Regions from separate parts of the Streptomyces sp. NBC_00078 genome, predicted to be linked through region 3. Evidence: riboswitches for the same ligand, from Rfam matches in the RefSeq annotation. Region 3 holds a riboswitch; each other region holds the start of a gene.

Region 1 (3,199 bases), 4.5 Mb from region 3:
ATCAACTCGCCGGGCGGCTCGTTCAGCGCCATGACGGCGCTCTACGACACGATCCAGTACGTCACCTGCGACGTGGCGACGACCTGCCTGGGGCAGGCGGGTTCCTCCGCCGCGGTGCTGCTGGCCGCCGGCGCGCCGGGCAAGCGGTTCGTGCTGCCGGGCGCCCGCGTGGTGATCCATCAGCCGTCGCTGGCTCAGCCGGTCCAGGGGCAGGCCAGTGATCTGGCCATCCAGGCCCAGGAGTTGACGCGGATGCGCACCCGCCTTGAGGAGATGCTTGTACGGCACACCGGGCGCAGTGCGCAGCAGGTGAACGCGGACATCGAGCGGGACAAGATCCTGGATGCCCAAGGAGCGGTTGAGTACGGGCTGGTGGACGAGATCATCCCCAGCCGCCGGGTCACCCTCGCCCCGCCCACCGGTCGGTGAGCGGCCGGTGCTCCCGCCCGAACTTCCGCCGCTGCCCGCTCTCACGCGCGCCGAGGGAGAGTTGATCGACCGTTACCTCGACGTGGTCGACCTGCTCGGCCGCATCAACCCGGCGCACGACGGGGACACGTATCGCGGACTGCGTGCCGCGCAGGCTCTGGTGAGCCAGGCGACGGCGCTGCGCGACGCGCTGGCGCTGATGCACCGTCGGGGCGAGAACGAGCTGCACGCCCCGACCCTGGGACGCGCCCTCAGGGTGCTGGACGGCGAGCGGCGCACGGCCAGGGTCACCCTGCCGCCGCACTGCCCCAGTTGACGCGGATCCAACCGGTCCGGACACCTCGCCGCGGCGGCGAGGTGTCCGGACCGGCTTTCAAACGGACCAAACGGCGTACCGCCTTTTGGAGGACGCTAGGCCCCTTTTTCGGGACCCTCGGAGTTGCACAACGCGCGTGGCCCGAGGGCGGAATGAGGTGTTCCGCCGCTGGTCCGGGGCTCGCCGGGGGCCTCAACGTCCGTTCGAACACAGGGGTGTCCACCCGAACGGGTGAGTGGTGAGTAACAACACAAAGTCACGGTTCCATTGGGTTTTTCTGACTTCTGTAGGTGAGGATCCCTGTCTGACGACAAGCCCCCGCCACAGCGGCGGGGCGATCCGGGCGGACGCCGAGTCCTGCCGCCGCACGGGTGACCGGTCGACAGGAGTGGATCGGCAGGAGTGGAGGACCCAGGCAAGACGGGTCGCCGGAACGGCCGTCTCCGCACGGAGACGCCGGGTCGAGCAGCCCTTGGGGTGAAGCCGCAGCCGCGGCCGGGCAACTTCGCCAGCCCGAATCCGACAGGTCATCCTTCACAGGCGGCTGACGAAGGGTTGCGCATGTCTGCGCTCAATCGTGTCCCGTCGCTGATGGCCCGGGCCGGCACGGCCTCGGCGCTCACCATCGCCGCCGTGGGCGGCTCCATCGTGGTCCCGGGTGTCGCCTCCGACGCCGCGGCCGCCACGCCCGCGACGAAGGCGCTTCAGATCGCGGCCTCCAAGAAGGGGTCCCCGTACAAGTGGGGCGCCTCGGGGCCGCGCAGGTTCGACTGCTCAGGGCTCACGCTGTACTCGTTCAAGAAGGCGGGCAAGAAGCTCCCCCGGACGGCTGCCCAGCAGTACAACAAGTCCCACCACATCTCCGCGAAGGGCCGCAAGGCCGGAGACCTCGTGTTCTTCCACTCGGGCTCCAGCGTCTACCACGTGGGCATCTACGCAGGGAAGGGGAAGATCTGGCACGCCCCGAAGACCGGGGACGTCGTGAAGCTGCAGAAGATCTGGACCAACAGCGTCTGGTACGGCCGGATCAGCTGACTCTCCCGCGGGGGCGACGCCGACCTGACAGGCCGTCGCCCCCGCGGGGCCTTCCCACGGGCCCGGCGCACAGCCCGGGGGCCCGGAACCGCGTCGCTCTGCCACCGGAGCCCTCACCGCGCCGTGACCGCTCTCTGGACCGAGCCGAGCGCCACCGGCCCGTCCCCACGTTCCCGCTGACGCCTTCGCCCCTCGCGGCCGCGCCGTACGCCTCGGCGCTACGGCTCCTGCTGTCCCGCTGCCGGCACCGGCTCGGCCGGGACGGTCCACGGAAGCTCGATGGACACCGTCTTGCCGCCCTCCCGGGTGGGACGCACCCGGACCCTGCCGCCGCACTCGGCCGCCAGCCAGCGGACGATCACCATGCCCCGGCCGTTGTCCTGCTGGACGGCGGCGGGCAGCCGTTTCGGGAGGCGGGGATGACTGTCGGTGACGCCGATGCGCAGCTGTTCGTCATGGTGGAGCTCGACGTCCACCGTGAAGGTGGGTGACAGCCCGAAGGTGTGCTGTACGGCGTTGGTGGCGAGTTCGGAGACGATGAGCCGGATGGTCTCGGAGGTTTCCGAGCCCGCCGGCAGTCCCCATTCCGCCAGGGTGTCGACCACGTAGCCGCGGGCCGCGGCGACCGAGGCGGGATCGCTCGGCAGAGTGACGGATGCTTCCAGATGGTCTGCCATGGCGCGGTCGTCCCTTTCCCACGGGACCGGAGTCCGACACGGAGCGGATGGTTCGAGTACGGTCCCGGACTGGTGCTTCGTCGCCAGAGTGCCATTACCGCAACGCTCACGGGTGGCGATCCACCAAGATGTGCATATATCTGTCGCTCAAAGCGGTGAACTCTGCGACGGGAGACCGTATTTGGGTGGCCCGGAAGGAGTAAGGAGTAACGCATGCAGCACGGTCCCGCGGTGCGCCGTCGGAAGCTGGGTGCCGAACTGCGTGCGTTACGCACGAGTGCGGGGCTCACAAGTGGTGATGCGGCCCGGCTCGTGGGCTGGCACCAGTCGAAGGTGAGCCGGATCGAGACGGGTGCCAGCGGGGTGAAACCGGCCGATGTGCGGTTACTTCTGGACGCCTACACCGTGTCGGACGCCCAACTCCGTGAGTTGCTCATGGTGTTGGCGGGCTCCGACGAGGGAGGCGGCCGGCACCACTGGTGGCACGCCTATCGCGGGGTACTGCCGCCGACCTACCGCGATTTCATCAGCCTGGAGTCCCAGGCGAGCACGATGAGCACGCTGGAGACGTCCGTCGTACCCGGCCTGTTGCAGACGCCCGAGTACGCCCGTGAGGTGACCCGGGCGGCGGTGGGCGGGCTGGACGACGAGCGGCTGGACGCCCTGGTCGAGGTGCGCCTGGCCAGGCAGGACGTGTTGCGTGCGGACCGGCCGCTGGAGCTGAGCGCGGTGCTGGACGAGG
Region 2 (3,199 bases), 2.0 Mb from region 3:
CTGGAGCGAGAACAACGGCAACGGGTTCTACGGCGGGCTCAAGCTGACCCAGCAGAACTGGGAGAAGTACGGCGGCCTCGACTACGCCCCCAGTGCAGACCTGGCCAGCCGCAACCAGCAGATAGCCGTCGCCGAGAAGCTCCTGGACGACCAGGGCGTCGGCGCCTTCCACCTCTGCGGACTGACCTCCGGCCTGAACAAGGACTCGGACTCGGCCGACATCGACACGGGCATTCTGGACGGCGGTTCGGGTTCGTCCGACTCCTCCGGTGCATCCGACTCCACCGGTTTGTCCAACTCGTCCGGCAATGGATCCAGTGGGTCATCTTCGTCGGATTCGTCCTCCGGTGCGTCGTCCAGCACTTCGCCTTCCGCCTCCGAGGACGCGAAGGGCGACTCGGCTGAATCCGGTACGTCGGCCTCACCTTCCGCCTCCCCGTCCAAGACGGCCTCGCGCGAGGCGCAGCGCAGCGACGCCTCGTCCGCAGACCGGGCAAAGGGGGGCGACTCGGACAACGTTCAGCAGGAAGTGGGCTCTTGGAGCCTCGTCGACACCGGCGCGCTCGGCACCGGCCGCCACCGCGGCGCGAGCGCCGAGGGGACCAAGGCGGACACTCGCACCGACGACACGTATACGGTCCACGCCGGCGACACCCTCGCCTCCATCGCCGACTCCCTTGGCCTGGACGGCGGGTGGCACGCGCTCTACGCCGAGAACGAGAAGGCCCTCGGCAGCGACCCGAACCGCATCGTCGCCGGTCAGACCCTGCGACTCCCTGCCGAATAGGGCGAAAAGCAACGGGAGTTCGCGTCACGCTTCGCTCCGGAATGTCCGGTTTGGTGAAAGTGTGGGATGAGTCTCAGAAGCCCTGATCGTCTTTGAAATTCCCTCGATCGCGTGTCTACGGTCGTCACCGCTCGTCAACACGAGCCCCGGCTGCCGCAACGCCGAATCCTGCCAGCGGCCGTACGGGAACAGTCGTCGCGTAAAGCGCCGTAGGCAGGAGCGGGGGACCCAAGGTAGGTGCCGGGTCCGGCAGTTGAGGCCTCACGGCCTCCGACGCCGGAACCGGCTTGGGGTTAAGCCGCGCACCGGGAGGTGCGCGGCCGGGCAACTCAACCGGCCCGAACCCGACAGCTCACCTCGCAGGCGTCGGTGAGGGGATCCACCATGCTGTTTTCCGGCAAGGGCAAGCACCGTCGTCCGTCCAAGGCCACCCGCGCCGCCGCGATCGCCGGCGTCACCGGTGTCGCCATCGCCGCCCCGCTGATGGCGGCCGGCAACGCCTCCGCCGCCACCGCCTCCGAGTGGGACGCCGTCGCCCAGTGCGAGTCGGGCGGCAACTGGTCCATCAACACCGGCAACGGCTACTACGGCGGCCTGCAGTTCTCCGCGTCCACCTGGGCCGCGTACGGCGGCACGCAGTACGCCGCGCAGGCCAACCAGGCCGGCAAGGCGCAGCAGATAGCCGTCGCCGAGAAGGTTCTCGCCGCTCAGGGCAAGGGCGCCTGGCCGGTCTGCGGCACGGGCCTGTCCAGCGCCGCCTACAACGGCGCCGGTGCCTCCGGCTCCAGCACCGCCAACCGCTCGGCCGACTCGCAGGCCGCCTCCCGCTCCTCCGAGCGCCCGGCCGCGAAGACCGAGAAGAGCCAGAAGACCGTCACCACCCCGACCGGCAAGAAGGTCAAGAAGGGCGACGGCGAGTACAAGGTCGTCAAGGGTGACACCCTCAGCTCGATCGCCGAGAAGCACGGCGTCAAGGGCGGCTGGCAGAAGCTGTTCAAGCTGAACAAGGACATCGTCTCCGACGCCAACCTCATCTACCCGGGCCAGCAGCTGCACCTGAAGTGACGGCCTGCCGGTAGCTGAACCACAGCGCCCGCCCGACCGTGTCCTCCACCATGGAGGACAGGTGAGGGCCTCCCCCCGTCCCCACGGGCTCCCCGCTCCGGTGCGTGTTCCCCCGTACGCACCGGGGCGGGGTTCTTTTTGCGTCCACGCTTTGTTCCGTTCGGAAACAATTTACTCTCGGTTCTGCTCAAGGGGTGGTCGGCAGCGTGGCCGATCGGCCGGAGGCGGTTAGGCTCGTCTCGCAGAGCCACTGCGCTTCAGCCGTAGCCGCGTCACATCCATGAAGGAGATGCTCGTGCCGTCCATCGACGTCGTCGTAGCCCGGGAAATCCTGGACTCCCGAGGCAACCCCACGGTCGAGGTCGAGGTCGGCCTCGACGACGGCAGCACGGGTCGTGCCGCCGTTCCCTCCGGCGCCTCCACGGGCGCCTTCGAGGCCGTCGAGCTCCGCGACGGTGACCCCAACCGCTACCAGGGCAAGGGTGTCGAGAAGGCCGTCCTCGCCGTCATCGAGCAGATCGGCCCGGAGCTCGTCGGCTACGACGCCACCGAGCAGCGCCTGATCGACCAGGCCATGTTCGACCTGGACGCCACCGACAACAAGGGCTCCCTCGGCGCCAACGCCATCCTCGGCGTCTCCCTGGCCGTCGCCCACGCCGCCTCCGAGGCCAGCGACCTCCCGCTCTTCCGCTACCTGGGCGGCCCGAACGCGCACCTGCTGCCGGTGCCGATGATGAACATCCTGAACGGCGGCTCGCACGCCGACTCGAACGTGGACATCCAGGAGTTCATGATCGCCCCGATCGGCGCGGAGTCCTTCTCCGAGGCCCTGCGCTGGGGCGCCGAGGTCTACCACACCCTCAAGAAGGTGCTGAAGACCAAGGGCCTGTCCACCGGCCTCGGCGACGAGGGCGGCTTCGCCCCGAACCTGGAGTCCAACCGCGCCGCGCTCGACCTCATCATCGAGGCCATCAAGCAGGCCGGTTACATCCCCGGCGAGCAGATCGCGCTCGCGCTCGACGTCGCCGCGTCCGAGTTCTACAAGGACGGCAAGTACGAGTTCGAGGGCAAGTCCCGCTCGGCCGCCGAGATGACCGAGTACTACGAGGAGCTGGTCTCCGCGTACCCGCTCGTCTCCATCGAGGACCCGCTGTACGAGGACGACTGGGCCGGCTGGAAGGTCATCACCGACAAGCTGGGCGACAAGGTCCAGATCGTCGGCGACGACCTGTTCGTCACCAACCCGGAGCGCCTGGCCCGCGGCATCGAGGAGGGCACCGCCAACGCCCTGCTCGTCAAGGTGAACCAGATCGGCTCGCTGACCGAGACCCTGGACGCCGTCGAGAT
Region 3 (3,199 bases):
AGGGAGCCCCGCTGCCGAGGGGCGCGGGGCACGCGCGCGCGGGTCCAAAAACACCTGCACGCGCGCGTGCCCCGCTCCCGGGTGCGTCAGGCCGGCCGCACCACGCTGTGGATGATCGATTCGCCGCCGTAGTAGACCGACTCCTCGCGGACGTACGCGCCGGGCTTCGGGGCGTGGATCATCATGCCGTTGCCGATGTAGATGCCGACGTGGCTGATGTCGTCGTAGAAGAAGACCAGGTCGCCGGGCTGCGCGTCGGCCAGGGGGACGGTGGTGCCGGCCTTCACCTGGTCGTAGGTGGTGCGCGGGAGACTGACGCCGGCGGCCTTCCAGGCGGCCTGGGTGAGGCCGGAGCAGTCGTAGGAGCCGGGGCCGGTGGCGCCCCAGACGTACGGCTTTCCGACCTGCGCACGGGCGAAGGCGAGCGTCTTCTCGGCCTTCGTGGCCGAGGAGCCGGTGCCGGAGGTACTGCCCGAGTTCGCGGAGGAACCGCTCCCGCCGGCCGAGGTCTCCTCCTTGGCCTTCTGCTCGGCCGCCTGCCGCTCGGCCAGCTCGGCCGCCTTGCGCGCGGCCTCCTGCTTCTTCTTCTGCTGGATGGCCGCGAGCCGCGCCTTCTCCTCGGCGGTCAGCTTCGACAGCAGTTCGCGCGCGCCGGAGAGCTTGGTCTGCACCGTCGACTTGGCCGTCTGCAGGTCGCTCTGCGTCTCGGTGAGCGTCTCCAGGCTCTTGGAGGCCTCCTGCCGCTTCTTCATCGCCGCGGACTGCTCGGTGAAGTAGTCGTCGACCGCGCTCTTCTGGCGGGAGGTCAGCCGCCCCATCAGCTGCGTCTGGTCGAAGTAGTCCTGCGGAGAGTCGGCGAGCAGGAAGGTGGCCGTGTCGGGTGCGGCGGCGCCGGTCCGGTACTGGGCAGCGGCGTAGGAACCGAGTTCCTCCCGCTCCGCGTTGAGCTTCTGGGTGCGCTGGGCGACATCGTCGAGGAGGGTGTCGACGCGCTTGTGCTGCGTCGTGGTCTTCTCCTTGGCCGCGTTGTACTTCTCGGTGGCCGACTCCGCCTGGCGGTAGAGGTCGTCGACCTTCTTCTCGACTTCCTCGAGACTGGGCTGCCCGTCGGCGGCGGGGGCGGCATTGGCCGACTGGGACAGCAGGGCCACGGAGGTGAGGGCGGCCGTGGCGAGAGCGGGGGTGCGTATGCCCGCTACGCGCGTAACAGAGGGGCGTGACTTGCGGTGCGACGCCAAGGGAGGCGACTCCTTCCACGTTCCGCCTACCGAGTTAGCTGTCGGGTTCGGGCGGGTGGTTCGGAAGGGTTGCCCTATGGTCCGAGCCCCGGAAGGGAGTCGGACCGATTCACCCCGGGATCGGTGGGTCCCCGGCTCCGGATGCGCGGAGGCACACCGGACTCGACGGAGGCTGCGCGGCCCGGCGACGGTCGCCGGTGGGTGTCGTGCGGCCTGCTCGGAACGGTAGCCAACTCGTGTGGCCCGTGTGAAGGTTGATGTTCGATATGCCCGATACATTTTCGTGACCTTGGGTCAGAGTGTCGCGCGACGGGGTCCTTCCGGAAGTATCTGCGCAGATCTGCGCAGATGTGCGCGCACTTTGACCGGAATAGCGGAGTGCGCCCGCTTCCTGGCGCTAACTTCCAGCCAGTCGCGGTCGGACGCCCCGGGCGGGTGCGGGGGTACGGCCGTGAGGAAGGGGCGCAACACTCGTCATCGGCACATCGGCACATCGGCACATCGGCACATCGGCACATCGGCACATCGGCACATCGCACATCGCACATCGGCACATCGGCACATCGGTCGCCCTGGCCGCCACCGCGGGCATCGCACCCGCGAGCGCCTCCGGCGGCCACTCCGGCGGCAAGCCGGCGATCCGCGTGATCGCCAAGGCCTCGACAATCCGCGCCGGCTCGCCTACGACGCCGGTCATCTGTACGTCGCCGAGGCCGGCCGGGGCGGCAAGAAGTGCCTCGGCGAGGGACCGAGGGCCCGACCTGCATCGGCCTGACGGCGGCGGTCAGCAAGGTCTTCCGGGAGGGGGGTGCCTGGAAGCGCCACCGCCTGGTCGACGGCCTGCCCTCGGCCGGTGCGCCCGACGGCGGCTTGGCGGTCGGTCTGAACGGCGGCTCGGCCCGCCACGGCAGCGTCTGGGGCGTGGAGACCTGGGCCCCGCCGGAAGCCGGTGTGCCTATTGCCCCGCCCTGGGACAAGCTCGGCGAGCTGCTGTCGATCGACCGGGGCAGGACGAGGATCGCCGCCGACATCTCCGCGCTGGAGCCGAAGCGCAACCCGCACAAGACGGCCGTCGACTCCAACCCGTACGCCGTCCTGGCATCCCCCGACGGCCGCAAGATCGTCGAGTGGCCGTCGACCCGGGGGCGGCACGGTCTACGTCTCGGCCTGGCCGGTCGCGGACCGTGACGGCACGGTCCTGGAGGGCAAGAAGACGCCGGCGGCCAGATCTGGAAGATCCTCGGCTTCTGAGGCCGAGGCGCGCGAGGCCCCCGATTCGGCGGAAGTTCTCGGGGTGGCGGCGGGCTGTCAGTGGGGCACCCTAGACTCGGAAGGCGATGAGCAGCCTCTTTGACGACAGCTTCCTGGCGGATCTCAAGGCCCCCCGCGGCCACGAGGAAGAATCCCCGCCACCGCCCGAGGACGATCACCTGCCGGAGCCCGTTCCGGACGATCTGTTCGGCGGGAAGTTCGACGCGCCCCCGGACCGGGACGCCTACTACCGCGACGGCGCCCCGCGCCCGGCGATCGACGCGGCGGCGCTCCTGGACGGGTTGAACGAGAACCAGCGCGCGGCCGTCGTCCACTCCGGCACTCCGCTGCTCATCGTGGCCGGCGCCGGCTCCGGCAAGACCCGCGTCCTCACCCACCGCATCGCCCACCTCCTCGGCGAGCGGAACGTGCACCCGGGCCAGATCCTCGCGATCACCTTCACCAACAAGGCCGCGGGCGAGATGAAGGAGCGCGTCGAGCAGCTCGTCGGCCCGCGCGCCAACGCGATGTGGGTGATGACCTTCCACAGCGCGTGCGTGCGCATCCTGCGCAGGGAGTCGAAGAAGCTCGGCTTCACCTCCTCCTTCTCGATCTACGACGCCGCCGACAGCAAGCGGCTGATGGCCCTGGTCTGCCGAGACCTGGACCTCGACCCCAAGCGCTATCCGCCGAAGTCCTTCAGCGCCAAG
Region 4 (3,199 bases), 1.2 Mb from region 3:
GGTCCGCAACCGCCTGGACGAGATCCCGCACGAGCTGGCCAACCCCTCCCGCCGTGCCGCCAAGGAGCTCTCCAAGGAGCTGTTCCCGGCGACCTCGCGCATGTCGCGCCCGCGCCAGGGCACCGAGGAGTCCGTCGAGAAGATCGACTCGGCGGCCGTGCGCGCCTTCTACGACCGGCACGTCAGGCCTGCCACGGCCACCGCCGTCGTCGTCGGCGACCTCACCGGCATCGACCTGGACGCGCTGCTCGGCGAGACCCTCGGCGCCTGGACGGGCTCCAGGGGCGAGTCCCGTCCCGTGCCGCCGATCACCGCCGACGACACCGGACGCGTGATCATCGTGGACCGTCCCGGCTCCGTCCAGACGCAGCTGCTCATCGGCCGCGTCGGCCGCGACCGGCACGACCGCGTGTGGCCCGCGCAGGTGCTCGGTACGTACTGCCTGGGCGGCACCCTCACCTCCCGTCTGGACCGTGTCCTGCGTGAGGAGAAGGGCTACACCTATGGTGTGCGCGCCTTCGGCCAGGTCCTCAGGTCCGCCCCGGACGGCTCCGGTGCCGCGATGCTCGCGATCAGCGGCTCTGTCGACACCCCCAACACCGGCCCGGCGCTCGACGACCTCTGGAAGGTGCTGCGCACGCTCGCCGAAGGCGGGCTCACCGACGCCGAGCGCGATGTCGCCGTACAGAACCTCGTCGGGGTGGCGCCGCTGAAGTACGAGACCGCGGCTGCCGTGGCGAGCACGCTGGCCGACCAGGTCGAGCAGCACCTGCCGGACGACTACCAGGCGACGCTGTACCAGCAGCTCGCCGCCACCGGCACCGTGGAGGCCACCGCGGCGGCCGTCAGCGCCTTCCCGGTGGACCGTCTGGTGACCGTCCTCGTCGGTGACGCGGCCGCGATCAAGGAGCCCGTCGAGGCCCTGGGGATCGGAGAAGTCACCGTCGTGGCAGCCGAGTAGAGGACCGGCGGCGCCGCGCGCGTGGGGGCCCTGGTGACTGATGAGTCACCAGGGCCCCCTAATGTCCGAATTAGGGGAGAGGTTGCCTGTCTGACCTGTGGCATGTACTACAAAAACCGTGATCCGTTTGGGAATTGAAAGTCGCCCCGCTTAGCGTCGTCCGGTCTGTCCGTCAGGCACAGCGCCGCATCCGCGGCACCGGACAGTCATCGCCGAGTCCCCCTATGGCGCGAGCCAGGGGAGCCGGGGACCCATCGCAGTCCCTGGGGTGAATCGGACGCCCGCGCGCAGCGAGGGGGTCCGTAGGAGACCTTCCTGCTCCGAACCCGTCAGCTAACCCGGTAGGCGAGAGGGAAGGAAAGGACCAGCCACCACATGGCGTTCACGCGCGCCACCGGGAAGCACCGTCGTCCCACGCGGATGCACCGCACCACCATCCGCGCCGCAGGGGTCGCGGCTCTCGCCGCCACCGGCGTCGTCGGCGCCCAGGCCGCTCCGGCCCTCGCCGCCGAGAGTTCCGTCGAGCAGACCGGCCTCACCCCTGTCATCACCATCGGCGACACGATCGCGGACAAGATCGACGCCCAGGCCGACGCCCAGAAGCAGGCCGCCGAGGAGACCGCCCGCAAGAAGGCGGCAGAGGAGGCGGCGCGCAAGAAGGCCGCCGCGAAGGCCGAGGCGGAGCGGCAGGCCAAGGAGCGCGCCGCGCGCGAGGCCGAGCGCAAGCGCCTCAACACCTTCGTCGCGCCGATCTCGAACTCGTACGTCTCGACCGGCTACAAGACCGGTGGCTCCCTGTGGTCCTCCGGCAGCCACACGGGCATCGACTTCCACGCCGCGAGCGGCACGGCCGTCCACGCGGTCGGCGCCGGCACCGTCGTCGAGACCGGCTGGGGTGGCGCCTACGGCAACCAGATCGTGATCAGGATGCACGACGGCACGTACACCCAGTACGGCCACCTGTCGTCCATCGGCGTCTCGGTGGGCCAGACGGTCGTCCCGGGGCAGCAGATAGGCGTCTCCGGCGCGACCGGCAACACCACCGGACCGCACCTGCACTTCGAGGCCCGTACGACCGCCGAGTACGGCTCGGACATCGATCCCGTCGCCTACCTGCGCTCGCACGGCGTGAACGTCTGACGACGGATCGCAGGACAACGGCGAAACCCCGGCTCCACGAGCCGGGGTTTCGCCGCTTTCCGTTGCCCTGCTGTCCAAAAAATATCCATGGATTCCGGCCTCCCGTCGGAAATTCCGGCTCTGTGCAATAGAGTCACGGAACACGCGTCAATCATCGACGTTTCACGGGGATTAAGTCGGAGGTCGGTCATGCGTATTCCGGCGCACTCGGTGTGCACGGCGATCCGGGACGACATCGTCGCCGGTGTCCACGAGCGTGGCGGCCGCCTCACCGAGGAAGTTCTGGCCCGCCGCTACGGCGTCTCGCGCGTTCCCGTCCGCGAGGCCCTGCGCACGCTGGAGGCCGAGGGCTTCGTGGTGACCCGACGGCACGCGGGCGCGTGCGTGGCGGAACCGACCGAGCAGGAGGCCTCCGACCTGCTGGAGATGCGCATGCTCCTGGAGCCGCTCGGTGCCTCACGGGCCGCCCAGCGGCGTACCGAGGCCCATCTCAAGGTCCTGCGCGGCCTGGTGAGACTGGGCCAGGAGCGGGCCAGGAGGGGCAACAGCGAGGATCTGCGCTCCCTGGGAAGCTGGTTCCACGAGACGCTCGCGCAGGCCGCCGGCAGCCCCGCGCTGACCTCGATGCTGACCCAGCTGCGCCACAAGATCGCCTGGATGTACGCCGTGGAGGCGCCCGCCGACCCCGTGGAGTCCTGGGCGGAGCACGGTGCGATCGTCGACGCCGTGGCCCGCGGCGACAGCGAGCGCGCGCGGGCGGTCACGACCCTGCACACCGAGCGTTCCAGCGGGGTGCACCGGCTGCGATTCACCCCCGGCGCCGATCGCGCCGACCGTGTGAGGAACTCGCAACATGCCGTAAACATGTCGAGCCTGCGTCATTAACACGGGCGCCGTATACAAAGACAAGAGAATTCGCGGGGGTTTATCCATGCTGCCCGCGATCGGGAATTCCACGGTCTTGGCACAAGAAATGCGAAGAGCTCGCCCGGTAATTCGGACGAGCCCTTCTGCGGTGCCGTGATCAGACAGTCTCGGGGAGCTCCTCGAGACCTTCGGAGACCAGCTTGGCCAGACGGTCGAGTGCGGCGTCCGCAC

Evidence for each region. A riboswitch is a leader RNA that binds a small molecule or an ion and turns the genes downstream of it on or off. The one in region 3 is predicted to bind cyclic di-AMP.
Region 1: it holds a riboswitch for cyclic di-AMP, as region 3 does, so the genes downstream of both, OOK07_RS05435 (C40 family peptidase) here and OOK07_RS26750 (C40 family peptidase) in region 3, are expected to answer to the same signal.
Region 2: it holds a riboswitch for cyclic di-AMP, as region 3 does, so the genes downstream of both, OOK07_RS17240 (LysM peptidoglycan-binding domain-containing protein) here and OOK07_RS26750 (C40 family peptidase) in region 3, are expected to answer to the same signal.
Region 4: it holds a riboswitch for cyclic di-AMP, as region 3 does, so the genes downstream of both, OOK07_RS32380 (M23 family metallopeptidase) here and OOK07_RS26750 (C40 family peptidase) in region 3, are expected to answer to the same signal.

What each region holds. Positions count from the first base shown of each region.
Region 1 covers NZ_JAPELX010000001.1:1,181,306-1,184,504, forward strand. Annotated here, with positions in the region: gene OOK07_RS05425 (ATP-dependent Clp protease proteolytic subunit) at 1-429, shown strand, start outside; gene OOK07_RS05430 (hypothetical protein) at 437-745, shown strand; cyclic di-AMP (ydaO/yuaA leader) riboswitch at 1,162-1,303, shown strand; gene OOK07_RS05435 (C40 family peptidase) at 1,307-1,780, shown strand; gene OOK07_RS05440 (ATP-binding protein) at 1,999-2,457, opposite strand; gene OOK07_RS05445 (helix-turn-helix domain-containing protein) at 2,671-3,199, shown strand, end outside.
Region 2 covers NZ_JAPELX010000001.1:3,704,744-3,707,942, reverse strand. Annotated here, with positions in the region: gene OOK07_RS17245 (LysM peptidoglycan-binding domain-containing protein) at 1-787, shown strand, start outside; cyclic di-AMP (ydaO/yuaA leader) riboswitch at 983-1,168, shown strand; gene OOK07_RS17240 (LysM peptidoglycan-binding domain-containing protein) at 1,172-1,852, shown strand; gene eno (phosphopyruvate hydratase) at 2,142-3,199, shown strand, end outside.
Region 3 covers NZ_JAPELX010000001.1:5,677,338-5,680,536, forward strand. Annotated here, with positions in the region: gene OOK07_RS26750 (C40 family peptidase) at 87-1,238, opposite strand; cyclic di-AMP (ydaO/yuaA leader) riboswitch at 1,247-1,402, opposite strand; gene OOK07_RS26755 (hypothetical protein) at 1,971-2,426, shown strand; gene pcrA (DNA helicase PcrA) at 2,576-3,199, shown strand, end outside.
Region 4 covers NZ_JAPELX010000001.1:6,897,510-6,900,708, forward strand. Annotated here, with positions in the region: gene OOK07_RS32375 (M16 family metallopeptidase) at 1-961, shown strand, start outside; cyclic di-AMP (ydaO/yuaA leader) riboswitch at 1,162-1,324, shown strand; gene OOK07_RS32380 (M23 family metallopeptidase) at 1,337-2,101, shown strand; gene OOK07_RS32385 (GntR family transcriptional regulator) at 2,291-2,986, shown strand; gene OOK07_RS32390 (HPr family phosphocarrier protein) at 3,126-3,199, opposite strand, start outside.